2 regions of the Corynebacterium hesseae genome follow, and region 2 is predicted to be linked to the other one. Evidence: predicted binding sites of a transcription regulator. Region 2 holds the regulator's gene; the other holds the start of a gene.
The links. The regulator LexA, encoded in region 2, represses DNA repair genes until DNA is damaged. The targets are predictions, from matches to a motif close to CGAACANNTGTTCG.
Positions count from the first base shown of each region.

Region 1: a site for LexA is predicted at 4,308-4,321, ahead of R3O64_RS00440 (HNH endonuclease signature motif containing protein). Genes of this name have one in related genera too.

Region 1 covers NZ_CP137211.1:78,981-85,887, forward strand. The annotation lists gene R3O64_RS00410 (NADPH-dependent FMN reductase) at 1-249, shown strand, start outside; gene R3O64_RS00415 (SDR family oxidoreductase) at 255-947, shown strand; gene R3O64_RS00420 (LysE family translocator) at 1,028-1,675, shown strand; gene R3O64_RS00425 (RNA-binding S4 domain-containing protein) at 1,695-1,973, shown strand; gene R3O64_RS00430 (VOC family protein) at 1,973-2,677, shown strand; gene R3O64_RS00435 (MGMT family protein) at 2,649-2,948, shown strand; gene R3O64_RS00440 (HNH endonuclease signature motif containing protein) at 2,996-4,255, opposite strand; gene R3O64_RS00445 (hypothetical protein) at 4,581-5,354, shown strand; gene R3O64_RS00450 (hypothetical protein) at 5,456-6,058, shown strand; gene R3O64_RS00455 (PrsW family intramembrane metalloprotease) at 6,060-6,902, opposite strand; gene R3O64_RS00460 (hypothetical protein) at 6,899-6,907, opposite strand, start outside.
Region 2 covers NZ_CP137211.1:1,642,467-1,649,373, forward strand. The annotation lists gene hrpA (ATP-dependent RNA helicase HrpA) at 1-2,271, shown strand, start outside; gene nrdR (transcriptional regulator NrdR) at 2,268-2,726, opposite strand; gene lexA (transcriptional repressor LexA) at 3,483-4,205, shown strand; gene R3O64_RS07700 (DeoR/GlpR family DNA-binding transcription regulator) at 4,572-5,354, shown strand; gene ptsP (phosphoenolpyruvate--protein phosphotransferase) at 5,453-6,907, opposite strand, start outside.

The DNA of each region.
Region 1 (6,907 bases), 1.2 Mb from region 2:
GCCGTTGATTCCCTCGGTGCCGAGTGGGTAGGCAAGCCGATTGCTTACGTGGGCTACAGCTTCAGCGGCGGCATCCGCGCGGTAGAGGCGTGGCGCCTTATCATGGCGAACTTCTCCATGCCGCAGCTGCGCACTCAGTTGGATATCTCGCTAAATACCGACATGAAGGATGGCACCTTCACCCCGGCTGATTTCAAGAGTGGAATCGTCGAAAACATCTGCGCCGAGCTGGAAGAAGCCCTATCCTAGGGCGCATGGAAAAAGTGGCAGTCGTTACAGGAGCGTCTTCGGGGATTGGGGAGGCGTCGGCAAGAGCGTTGGCGGCTGACGGCTGGCGTGTCGTCGTCGGCGCGCGGCGCGTCGAGCGCCTTGAGGCCCTCGCGAACGACATCGGCGGCGAGGCATATGCCCTCGACGTAACCTCGGACGAGTCCGTGGCCGAGTTCGTTTCCCACCTCGACCGCATTGACCTCTTGGTCAACAACGCCGGTGGCGCTAAGGGCCTGGAGCCCCTCGTGGACACCACCATCGAGGATTGGCAGTGGATGTATGAGGTCAACGTCCTTGGCACCGTTCGCATGATCCAGGCACTCATGCCGAAGCTGCGAGGCGGGCTCATTATCAACATGGGCTCCGTGGCTGGGTGGAACGTCTACGAGGGCGGTTCCGGTTACAACGCCGCTAAGCATGGCGTCCGCGTGATTTCTCGTGCACTGCGTATTGAGGAACACGGCGTTCGCGTTACCGAACTTGACCCGGGCCGTGTAGCCACGGAGGAGTTTTCCCTCAATCGTTTTCGGGGTGACGCCAAACGTGCCGCACAAGTTTATGACGGCGAGCTCAACCTCACCGCAGAAGACATCGCTGAGGCAGTGCGTTGGGTGGCGTCCCTGCCGGAGCACGTCAACATTGACACCATGACTATTAAGCCGCGTACGCAAAGCTAATTTACCTGTTTCGCTGCAGGTGAGACGCCTCTTATAGTGGCATGTGTTAGTGAAAACGCATGTGAGTATGGGGGTGTTAGGTGGCTTTCAGCGCCATAGTGGCCTTGATGGGTGTGTGGTTCGCGGCGATGGCTTCGCCGGGGCCAGATGTGGTTCAGATTATTCGTTTGGGTGCGCGTTCCACGCGTGCAGCGGTGTGGGCCGCAATTGGTAGCACGACTGGCTTGATGTTGTGGACCGTTGCTTCGTTGGCGGGGCTTACTGCGCTGATTTCGGCGCATCCTGAAATCCTTGTGGCGCTGCAGGTTGCCGGCGGTAGCTATCTGCTGTGGATGGCATTTTCTGCAATAAGTAGCGGCATTAAAGAGCGTCGTGCTCCAGCAACCATGAATCCTCAACCGCGCGGGTTCACCCCGGACGGCATAATTAGACTCGGCACGGCGTACCGCATGGGCCTGGTCAGCGATCTTTCTAATCCCAAGGTGCTCATCTTCTTCGGCGCTATCTTCGCCAACTTCATCGATCCGGGCATGGGCTTGAGCGCGAATGCCACGGTTGGTTCTGTGCTGATTATTGAAAGCCTCATTATTTTTGTCGGCGTTGCGTTGTGCACCCGTGCGGTGGCGAAGTGGATGGCAAAGAACTCCGCCGGGGTAGATATCTTCAGCGGAGTCGTGTTTGCCCTGCTTGGCGTCATCATTCTGGCAGAGGGAATTCTTGCGCTTTGAGCTGGGTATGCTGGTCAACATGCTAGAAGTCTCAATTAAGGGAGAATCCATTAAGCTTGGCCAGTTCCTCAAACTGGCTTCCTTGGTCGCGACCGGGGGTGAGGCCAAAGAACTCATCGAGCAGGGTCAGGTCACCGTCAATGGGGAAGTAACTAAGCAGCGCGGAGCAACGCTGGCGCTTGGCGACGTCATCTGCGTCTCCGACACTTGCGCCCGCGTCGTCGAAGACGACGACGATTATTTTGATGAGGCTACCGCCGATGATGACTTCGACCCGGAGAAGTGGAGGAACCTTTAATGCCCGCTTTTGAAGCTGAAGTAGGAATGCCCTACTGGATTACTCTGGCCAGTTCTGATGTGAAGGCCTCCGAGAAGTTTTACTCGGCCGTGCTGGGCTGGGAATTCGAAGATGGCATCGCCCGCCTTCAAGGTCTGCCGATTGCAGAAATTGTTCCGGGCCAGGACACCTGGGCTACCTATTTCCTCTCCCGCGACTTGGAAGCCGATTGCGCCCGAGTAGAACAACTCGGCGGAAAAATCCTCGCTTTAGGTGCCCCGCTGGCGCTCGTACTCGACAAGTCCGGTGCCATGTTTGGCTTGACGCAGCCGGAGCTCGACCGCTTCGTCGCCGGCGGTGAGCCTGGCACCCCGGTGTGGCACGAGCTGACGGTCTCGGAGGATTTTCACTCAGCGCTGGACTTTTATGGTGAGCTCTTCGATTGGGAAATCCGTGGTGATGAGCATTATGCAGTTGCGGAGGAAGAAGGCGCTGCCTTCGCTGGGTTCTGGCATGCGGTAGGTTTGCCGAGTTTCTGGCAAACATACTTGGGTGTGCGGGACATCGACCAAGCAGCGAAGGCTGTTGTGGAGAATGGCGGGCAGGTTATCCGCGAGCCCCACGACTCACCATTCGGCCGATTGTGCCTGATTGAGGATTCCACGGGTGCGACGCTTACCTTGTGCGAGGTCGAGGATGCCCCCGAAGAACCCATCGAGCTCTAGGGTTGCGGAGGTCGTTCTCCGCATTCCGCCTGGCAACGTCTCCACCTACGGAGAGATCGCCAAAGTCGTAGGGGTCGGTGCGCGGTATGTGGGCTGGGTGATGTCGAAAAGCGAAGATCTGCCCTGGTGGCGTGTGGTCAACAGTACTGGTCGCGCGCACACCTCCGCTGCCCAAGCCCATTGGGATGCCGAAGGCATTCCACACCGCGGTGACAGTGTGGTGCTCGCTGAATGCGGGCTGGATGCGGCGGACCTCAATTACCTCCTCTAAGCCGAGCGCCAATGTGGTTCGTCGTTTTAAGCGACGAACCTAGTTATCTAGAAGGGGATTTCTTCATCTCCTTTGCCGTCAGTGGTCGTTTTACTTGTGTTGGCTTGCTGTTCTTGATCTATCTCGGCTTTCAGCTCCTGAGCTTCCCGGTGCTTCCTAGCGCGGTAGCCTTCAATATCTTGCGCAACGCTTCGCGCCCAGCGCTTGTTCTTTGGTGCTAGAGGCCCGGAAGGTTCCGTGATTGCCCAGGTTCCATCCTCAAAGAGCCAGATCACATCCCCGGTATCTGGGTCCAAAATATAGAAGGCCCGCCCATCGGTCTTCATGTTGTGGTGATGCTGGCACAACGCCACCATGTTGTCCGGATGCGTTGGCCCACCATCGGCGTAGTTAATACGGTGGTCTAACTGACACAGCCACGCCGGCATTCCGCAGCCAGCTGCACGGCAGGTGCCATCGCGCCCTTCAACATATTTGCGAACCAACGTGGCTGGTCCGTAGCCATTAGTGGCTTCCGGCTTGGTGCTCAAGTCCCTTTTCGTTACGGCTTGTGCTGGGATTTTCTCTACCTGCCAGCCGTGCCCTTCTACATATACTGGCGCGTCTTCGACGTCACTCGCTTGATAAGTGTGGAGCACTACTCGGGCAGCTTCTGGTTCTACCTTTCCAGTCGTTAAAAGGATTAGTGCTTCTGCCATCGAGACTTCATGCTTTTCAGCAGCTGCCTTAATGGCCTCATGGATGATGATTCCAACGCTGCTATCCACCTCTAGTTCTATGGTGGCGCGTTGGTCGCGGGTGAGAATGGAATATCGATTCTTTGTGCGTTTATCCTCCACTGCGATGGAGTCGTCATGGACCTTGACAAGGTCACGCATGCGACGACGAATCTGCGACGTGGTGGGAAATACCTGATTTGGCTTCGTAGGTGTAAGCCAACGGGCCAACGCAGCGTCAATGGCGGCCACTACCTCAGTGGAAGGTTGGCCGAGTTTAGCCATGACCTGGTCGATGGCAATCAAGGCGGGTAAGTCCAGCAAAAAATCTGCATCTTGCAGGGCCTTGAGCTGGGGTAGCTCTTTCAATCGGTAAATCCCCATGATTATGCGAGCAACCGCCCCGGCCGCTTTGCCGGTCTTTAGCCCAAGGCGCATGCACGCTGTATCTGAGTCCTCGTCCAAGGCGGGAAGGATGCTAGACCAAAATTCGTAGTCTGCTTGGCGTATGGCTTTACCTCTCATGCAGACCGGGTCGTTCGGATTGGAATGAGAAAAATAGGAAACAACGGTTTCTGTAGCGGAAGACAATTCAACCCCCTCTTTTGTTAGAGATATTGAGAAGGACCGAACCCCCACTGTCCGAATCCCTTTTCGAAAAATGAGTTTATTCTGTACCGTTTGGAAAGTCTATACCCTGGCGGAAAGTTGTGATTAGAGAGGTGAATGTGCCTACTGATATTGCATTTACCCAGCCTTCCGCCGCTTTGAGCTTCGTTGGGAGGGGCTTGTTGGGTAAGAAGCTAATAAAATTACTGTTCGAACCCTAGCGTGGGGAAGGGTGCGCGCTGAATCCCTTGGGCAGCGGCGCTTATGTACCAATCAAGCCTGTTGAAGCTGTGGCTTGAGTTAATCTATGAAAGTGCTTAAACTCCGCTCCCTTATTGCTGGTCTTGCGCTAGCGACCGTCGCTGCGCCATCCGCCCAGGCCCTGACGTTTGATCCTGGGAAGGTTCCGCCACGCACTCAAATGACCGTGCGCTATGCCGACGGAAACTCGGTTTCCACTGGAAATGGCCACGAGTCTCGTCCTGCGCTATCCCTCGCGAAGCTGTACCTAGGAATGTGGGTCCTGAAATATGGCGCGCCGGAGGATAAAGCGCGGGTGGAAAACATGGTTCGCTTCTCTGAGGATGGCACCGCTAGCGATCTGGAGCGGAAGTATCCGCAGGCCATACCTTCCATCATCGGGGAATATCGCTTGGGGGAGACCCATCACAACGGTTACTGGGGCAATACCACGACGTCGACGGAGGATCTCGCTCGCTTTATTGGGGTGATATTTGGCGACCCAGTTGCTGCACCGCTCATGAAAGGTATGGCGACGGCAGCGCCTGTGGCATTCGACGGATATCGTCAGGACTTCGGCACCGCGCGGATTCCAGGCATTATCGGAACGAAATTTGGGTGGTCAGATGACCGGCAGGTGCATGCGAGCGCCTCTTTCGGTCCTGGGTATAGTGTGGCGGCAAATACCTATGGATCTCCCGCGGATCTCACCGCAGATGTGCTCGGTGCGGTGGAGGTACAGCCGCAAGCGCCGAACTTGCCGACGCCCCCTCAGGACCTGCGCGATAGGGCGTGTGCGGAGCTGAAGCGCGCTGTGCCTAGTTCATCGCACGTGTGCTGATTGTCCACGGGTTTAGCTAAGTTTTACCTTTGCGGAAACTGAGAAATTAATATATTCTCGGCTACCAAATAAGCGGTTACTAACCCGAAAGGTAATTCCCTATGCGTAAGGCCCTGTCCATCGCGGCCATTGCTGTTGTGGCTTTGACCGTTGCCCCGTCAGCTTCGGCGAAGAGCGACCAAACTCGTTCGCTCATTTCCCCTGCTACATGCGCCTCCATCACTAAGTTGGCAAACGAAGGAAAGCCGGTTCCGGATCCGTCGATTCTGCACGATGCTGATTCCGTTCCTTCCTACTTCAAGAGCGGCGTGCTCAAGTACAAGGTGGCGGATAACTTCCCCTACCGCGAGCAGCTCGATGCCGCGGTAGCTGAGTGGAACGATGCTCTCGACGGCAAGGCTTCTCTGAAGGAAGTAGCGCCGTCCGAGGCCGATGATGACACCATCGCCATCATCTATAAGCCGGAGCCGAATGGTTACGTCCAGGGTACGGCCTACCCGGACCACGGGATGCTCTTCATCAAGGCGGCCACCGCTCAGTACCCAGAGGCGCTTCAGGGAACCATCGCTCACGAGCTCGGCCACATGATGGGGGCGGGCCACTCCTGCGCCCACGCCCTCATGGCCGGCGCAAACCAGAACCCCATTTCCTATCACGTAACTCCGCTTGACGCCGTGGCTGTCCTGCAGGGGCAGTTTGACTAATTCAGCGCAGGCTGGCTGAGCCGGGCGAGTGCGAGTAGGTATCGTCCGCCTTGGCTAGGCGGTGGGCGCGAAGCCCCAGGGTGATGACGATGGGGTAGAGGATGAGCGCGACCACGATGTACTGCGTGACCATCTGCCACGTTTCATCCCACATGTAGTTCCACGCGAAATGGAGACAGAAGGAAACAAAAAGCGCGCCCACGCCCACTCCGAGGCGCCACCACCACGTTTTGTGGGCGGCGTAAATGGCCCAGCCGATGCCAAAGCCTGCGATGGCCGTCAGTGACATGTGTAGGCCTGGGCCCGCCACAAGGCGGAGCCCCCACATCTGCAGCATGCCAATCCAATCAGACGTCGGGTGCATGACGGCGCCGAGAGAAGCGTAGAGGACGTTTTCAAAGACCTCGAAACCCCAGCCCACAAGCGCGCCGACGATGAAACCATGCCAAGGGCGGTTGAGCTGGCGGAAACTGAGTAACACAAAAACCACGCCCAGCGCCTTGGCGAACTCCTCCGGATAAGCTCCGGACCATGACATCATGGATTCTTCCCATCCCACGCCCTTGGTGAGGGAGCTGAACGGAAGTGCTGATAGGAGCGCCAAAGACACCGCGGTGCCGGCTCCCCACAGCACGCTGGCTGTGGCCCATCCCTTGGCAGGTCGCGCCCACATCGGGCTGAGGTGCCACAGATACAGCCCCAGCGCCAAGAAAGCAAAGCCGATCAGCAGGCTTATTAGGCCCGGCAGCGGGGCAACGAGGAAAGCACCTAACAGGTTGATCAGAGCTGCAGGCAGGCAGATACCAATGATGACCCACAGCGCCACGCGGAAGATCTTGCTCACTTGAA
Region 2 (6,907 bases):
CAAGCCGACCAGGCACATGCCCGCTTCAAGGATAAAACCTCCGACTTTGTGGCCATGCTCAACCTGTGGGACTTTGTCCAGGAAGCTCGCGATGAGATGAGCGGTAATGCTTTCCGCAAACGGATGAAGGCCGACTTCCTGCACTATATGCGCATCCGCGAGTGGTTCGATCTGGTGCGGCAGCTGCGGGATGTCGCCAAGCAGCTCGGGTGGAAAGCCCAGGAAAGCACAGAGCGTCGCCCCGATGACATCCATATGGCCTTGCTTTCTGGACTGTTGTCTAATATCGGCGCGCGTGATGGCAACTCTAAGGAGTTCATTGGCGCCCGCAATACCCGCTTCCTCGTCTTCCCCGGATCGGCACTGGCAAAGAAACCGCCCGAGTTCGTCATGGCGGCTGAGTTGGTGGAAACGTCGCGCCTGTGGGCGCGCGACGTTGCTGCCATCGACCCAGCATGGGTTGAAAAGCTGGCGAAGGATTTGCTGAAGCACAACTATTCTGACCCGACGTGGTCGCGAAAGCGCGGCTCTGCGGTCGTCACCCAACGCTCGACGCTTTATGGCGTCACTGTTGTCGCCGACCGGACCGTGCCCTATCACCGCGTGGATCCTGAGGCAGCGCGCGATATGTTCATCCGTAACGCGCTAGTCGACGGCGACTGGACCACTCACCACCACTTCTTCCACGACAACAAACGCAAACTCGCCGAGGCCTCCGAATATGAGGAGAAGGCCCGCCGGCGCGGACTCGTCGTGGACGAAGACACTCTCTTCGATTTCTACGATCAGCGCATCCCTGCGTCTGTCACCACCGCCCGGCATTTCGATTCCTGGTGGAAAAAGCAGAAGAACAAACATTCCTTGGACTTCGACCCCGAAGCTCTCCTCGAGGAGGACCACGATGTCACCGAGGATGCCTTCCCCGACCGTTGGTTGAAGGGAAGCATCGACTACGACTTGTCCTACAAGTTCGAGCCGGGAGACCCGCTCGACGGTGTCACACTCATGGTTCCCGTCCCGCTCCTCGCGGGGTTAGATACAGAAGGCTTCGATTGGCTGGTACCGGGCCTACGCCTAGAGCTCGTAACTGAGCTTATTCGCTCGCTGCCGAAGGCTCTTCGACGCACCGTGGTTCCGGCACCCGAGTTCGCTGAACGCGCACTGCCCAAGCTCTTGCCCTATGAGGGCACACTCACCGAGCAACTCGCTGCGGTTTTGCAAGAGATGGGCGGCCAAGGAATCAACGCCGGCGATTTCCGCCCCGACCAGCTCCCTCCGCATCTGCGCATGAACTATGCCGCAGTGGACAAGCGGGGCAAGGTCATCGACTCAGACCGCAACCTGCAGGCTCTAGTCCAACGCCAAGCCGGCCACATTTCCTCCTCGGTCTCACGCGTTGGCCGCGCCGCCGAATCCACTGCGGTCAAGGAATGGACGGAGGATACACTCGGCGCCATCGATGAGGAAGTGGTAACCGTCGTTGATGGACACGAGGTCACCGCCTACCCCGCGCTCGTAGCGACCAAGGACGGCGTGGCGCTCAAGGTCCATCCCACCAAGGCGGCTGCCGACGCCTCCATGATCACCACCACCCTAACCTTGCTGCTCCGGGAAATTACGGTGAATACGCAGCAGATGGTCAAAGGGCTTCCTCTACAGCAGCGGGTAGCCGTCGACTCCTACCCCCACGGCGGGGCGGAAGGACTTGTCAGTGATGCCCGGGTTGCCGCAGTACGCGACATCATGATGGAAAAGGGCGGCCCCGTGCGCACCCCCGGTGACTTCAATGCATTGCTCAACGCGGTCAAACCGGAGGTCCCGGGCAGAGTGCGCCAGGCAGTCGTTGCAATTGCGCCAGGCCTGGCAGAGTATTCCAATCTGGATGCTGAGCTGAAGCACTGGGAGGGGCCGGCCATCGATGATATTCGGGCCCAGCTCAATTTCCTGTTGCCCGCGCACGCCATCACCGTCCACGGAATCCAACATCTGCGCCATTTACCGCGCTATATCCAGGCCGCGCGCATCAGGCTTGAGGAAATGAACGTGGATCCGGACCGCGATGCTGACCGGCAGGCAGACGTCGACGAGGCCAAAGCCTATGTGGCCAATCGGTTGCGTTCCCTGCCTCCTGGCCGCGAAAAGACGCGAGAGGTTAAAGACATCTACTGGATGATTGAGGAACTGCGCGTATCGCTCTTCGCACAACGCCTGGGCACTGCCCACGCGGTGTCTTTGAGGAGAATCCAAAAGGCAGTGGATAAATTACGCTAAAAGCTATCGCGGTCGCGCCGACGCATGAGGCGGATTTCTGATTCAAAGTCGTCGGCGCTTTCAAAAGACTTATACACGGACGCAAAGCGCAGGTAGGCCACTTCATCGAGATCTCGCAGAGGTTCCAGGATGGCAAGGCCGATGTCATTGGCGTTGACTTGCGAGGAGCCGTGACTGCGCACGGTCTCTTCAACTTCTTGAGCGAGCTTCTTCAAAGCATCATCGCTAACGTCGCGCCCCTGGCATGCGCGTTTGACGCCTCGGATCAGCTTGTCGCGACTGAAAGGCTCAGCCAAGCCATTTCGCTTGACTACTGACAAGACTGCCTTCTCGATGGTGGTGAAGCGACCTTTGCACGCGGCGCATTCGCGACGCCGCCGGATCGAGGTTCCGCTGTCGATTACGCGCGAGTCAATAACGCGTGATTGTTCGTTGTGACAGAACGGGCAATACACAGTGCCGTATCCTTCCTTTCGACCAATGCGCACATGCTGCTGGCCCAAGGAATTCTAGCGCGAAGACACGACCGTCGTGGTCGAAGAGGTGCTCGCACTGTCAACCTCACTATCGATACTGAGGCCACCCCATACTGTGCCGATGAATACCGCGGCGCCAAAGACTGCTCCGAGCACATAGTTACCTACGTTCGACCGACTACGACGGCTGCCCGATGTTGCCCCGGCGGCCGAAACCTGGGAATTCACCGGAATTTCTGGACGGCACTGTGTTCTATCGTTTACGGCAAGAGTTCGAACACGAGACGGCCCATATGGAAGGTTGCGCGGGGCATCAGACGTGAGCGACCGAGACTGAGCGGGATCCCAGACCGCCGCTGGCGGCACTAGCACAGTCCGATTGCTAGACTTCTCGAGGGCCACCCCGCGCAGTACAGAGGCATTGTTTAATGCGATAGCCATGACGGTTCCTTTCTAGGTCTTCCTTATTCATTGAGACAATGCCCGAAGTGTACGAACCAAGCCCGACATCTTCGAACATCACCTTCGATCAACCGTTCGATTTGGTGTGTATGTTCGATTTATAGCAGGCCTTCGAATATTTGTCCACACTCGGGCGGCGTTAGTCGAACATTTTTTCTTTCCGTGCTAAAAAGGGAAGCGGAAGTATCACCAGCAGCCCACTCCCACTTATGTCCGGCACGCCAAAGCCGCGCACATCAACTCTGCACATCCCGACAGTTCCTAGGAGCAAGAATGGCCCGCAATCCGAAGCGAAGCGACCACCCTTCCCTCGATTCACTTTCCCCTCGCCAACGCCGCATCTTGGAAGTAATCCATGACGCCGTAATGTTGCGCGGCTATCCGCCAAGCATCCGCGAAATCGGTGACGCAACAGGCCTCCAGTCCACCTCGTCCGTGGCCTATCAGTTAAAGCAGCTGGAAGAGAAGGGCTTCCTTCGCCGCGATCCAAACAAGCCACGAGCTGTTGATGTGCGCCATTTCCCCGGCGCCGACGACCCCAAAAAGCCCGGACGAAAGACCGGGCAGGCAATCGCACCATCGGGAACCTCCACCCCTGACGCACCCGAAGACGCCGCCACCCCAAACTACATTCCTGTTGTGGGCCGCATTGCTGCTGGTTCCCCCATCACCGCCGAGGAGAACATCGACGCCTACTTCCCCATGCCGGGTGAAATCCTAGGCAGCGGCGAACTATATATGCTGCAAGTCGTGGGAGATTCAATGCAGGATGCAGGAATCCTCAACGGGGATTGGGTTATTATTCGCTCGCAGTCTGTTGCAGAAGAAGGCGAGTTCGTAGCCGCACTTTTGGATGGCGAAGAAGCGACCGTGAAGGAATTTCACCGAGATTCCTCCGGTGTATGGCTCCTCCCCCACAATGACGCTTACTCACCCATCAAGGGCGATGAAGCCGAAATCATGGGCAAAGTAGTATCCGTGTTCCGCAAACTCTAGAAACCATCCACCTCAGCGCTCCCTCAGGCCTTCCCCGCTCCACACCAATCACCCACTCGGTGCGGGCGAACCGGACTGGGGGATTGTTTCTTTTTACCCCCTTGTGTGTGTACATGCCCGATTTCGACCGTTTTAGCGTCCGAGATCACACATTCGGATACTTGCAGTACAACCGTAGGTTTTAGTGACTAAGGCACGCGTTCGATGTGAGCTTTTCTTTGTTTAGTTCCGTTTTGTTCGCATTCAGTGGGACAATAGAAGTATCGACACAACATCCGTTGTTCTTTTCGTTCACATGCCCCAGCCCCGTTTTCCTTCACCGGCGGGCGCAGTGACCACCACAGGCAGACTTCATTTGGAGGAACCATGTACGCAGAAGAGCGTCGCCGACAAATTGCGTCATTGACCGCTGTAGAAGGACGAGTCAATGTCACCGAGCTCTCCGAGCGCTTCGATGTCACCGCTGAGACGATTCGCCGCGATCTCGCAGTCTTGGACCGAGAGGGAGTTGTGCACCGAGTTCATGGCGGTGCAGTCGCCTCCCAATCCTTCCAGACCGCCGAATTCACCCTTGATACTCGCCAACGTTCGGCCACGGGCGCCAAAATGGCAATCGCACGCGCCGCACTGGAGCAGCTTCCCGACGGCGGCAGCATCTTTCTCGATGCCGGAACCACCACGAATGCGCTTGCCGATCTCATAGGCCAGCGCTACTCGGCCGGGCAATTCAGCATTGTGTCGAATAGTCTCCCGATCGCTCTTTCACTAGCCAGCAACGGGGTATCTGACGTCCAGCTGCTGGGTGGCACCGTGCGCGCGATTACCCAGGCCGTCGTCGGTGACACTGCGCTTCGCACCATGGCCCTGATGCGTGCCGACGTCGCCTTCATCGGAACCAATGCGCTAACCATTGACCACGGGCTCTCTACGGCCGATTCGCAAGAGGCGGCTATCAAGTCAGCATTCGTCACCAATGCACACCGCGTTGTCGTGCTGTGTGATTCATCGAAGTTGGGCAATGACTACTTGGTCAGCTTTGCATCACTCGATGAGATTGATGTCGTCATTACCGACGCCGCCGCCCCCGATTCCTACGTTGAGGCTCTGCGCGAGCACGGCATCGAAGTGATTGTCGCCGCGGACAAGTAGGCGGTTTCACCAATAGATCAATTCAGCACCCATAGATCAATTCAGGAGGTGTGCACCCCGCATGATGAGGGCGCACACCTCCTGTGCAATTCAGCGCTCTAAGCGGACTGGTATTCCTCCAGCAGCGCAATCACTGCGGCACGAGCGTCCGCTGGGCTTTCGGCGTTGACAGCCGCCTCTGCCATCTTCTGGCACTGCTCAAGGCTGAGCTCAGCCAGCTGCGAACCGACGCCAGCCACCGCAGTCGACGCCGCCGACAGCGAAGTCACACCGAGGCCAGTCAACACGCAGGCAAGCATGGGATCAGCTGCGGCTTCGCCGCAGACGCCAACCGGAACGTTGTTATCGCGCCCCACCACGCAGGTGTGCTGAATCAGGCGAAGGACAGCAGGCTGCCATGGATCGGTCAAGTAGGCCAGCTGCGGCGACAGACGGTCCGCGGCCATGGTGTACTGCGTCAGATCATTGGTACCAATGGACACGAAATCGAGATGCGGCATGATGGTATCCGCCATCAAGGCTGCGGCGGGAACCTCAATCATCGCGCCGGCGGTCAAACCGCGCTCGCGGCACAGACCAGCGAACCATTTCGCTTCCACTGCGGTAGCCACCATCGGCGCCATAACCCACGTCGTAGCCCCATCTCCGCGCTTTTCCGCGGCCTGGGCGATAGCGTCGAGCTGACGAGTCAACAGCGCCTCGTTGTCGCGGGCGATGCGCAAACCACGAACGCCCAATGCGGGGTTTTCTTCCGAGTCCAAGGTGGCATAGGAAATCGGCTTATCCGAACCGGCGTCGAGCGTGCGAACGACGACCTTGGACTCCGGGAAAGCGTTGAAAACCTTGCCGTAGATGCGCGCTTGCTCCTCGACGGTCGGTTCCTCGCTGGCAGAGAGGAAGGACAACTCCGTGCGGTATAGGCCAATGCCTTCTGCCTGCGAGTCAGAGGCGATGCGGGCTGCGTTTCCGTCAGCAACGTTGGCCAGCAACTGCACGCGATGGCCATCCTTGGTCTGGGCTGGTCCCCGCCACTGGGCAACTCGTGCCGCCTTCTCACGGTATTCCTCCACGGCCTTCAGCGCGGAGGCACGATCTGCACCGAGGGACACCGATCCTACGGAGCCATCAACGAAGAGCTGGGTGCCTGCCTCAATCGTTCGCAGCTTAGCGCCCACTGCCACGATGCAGGGAAGATCAAGCTGGCGAGCAATAATCGCGGTGTGGCTGGTTGGCCCGCCAAGCTCGGTCACGAGCGCCTTGATGTGGGTGGTGTCCAAGGTAGCAGTATCCGCCGGGGCTAGATCGTCAGCCAGCAGTACAGCCTCCCCTTCGACCATGGGCAGACCCGGCTCTTGCTCACCGCGCAGCTGAGCAATCACTCGATCGCGCACGTCCTTGAGGTCCGTCGTGCGCTCAGCCATGACGCCACCGGCGGCCTCAAACATGGTGACAAACCTGTCCGTGGCCCCCACAACTGCATACTCGGCGTTCTTACCGCCGCGAATACCCTTGCGCACTGCCTTGTGCCAGCCTCGGTCCTTGACCATTCCGGC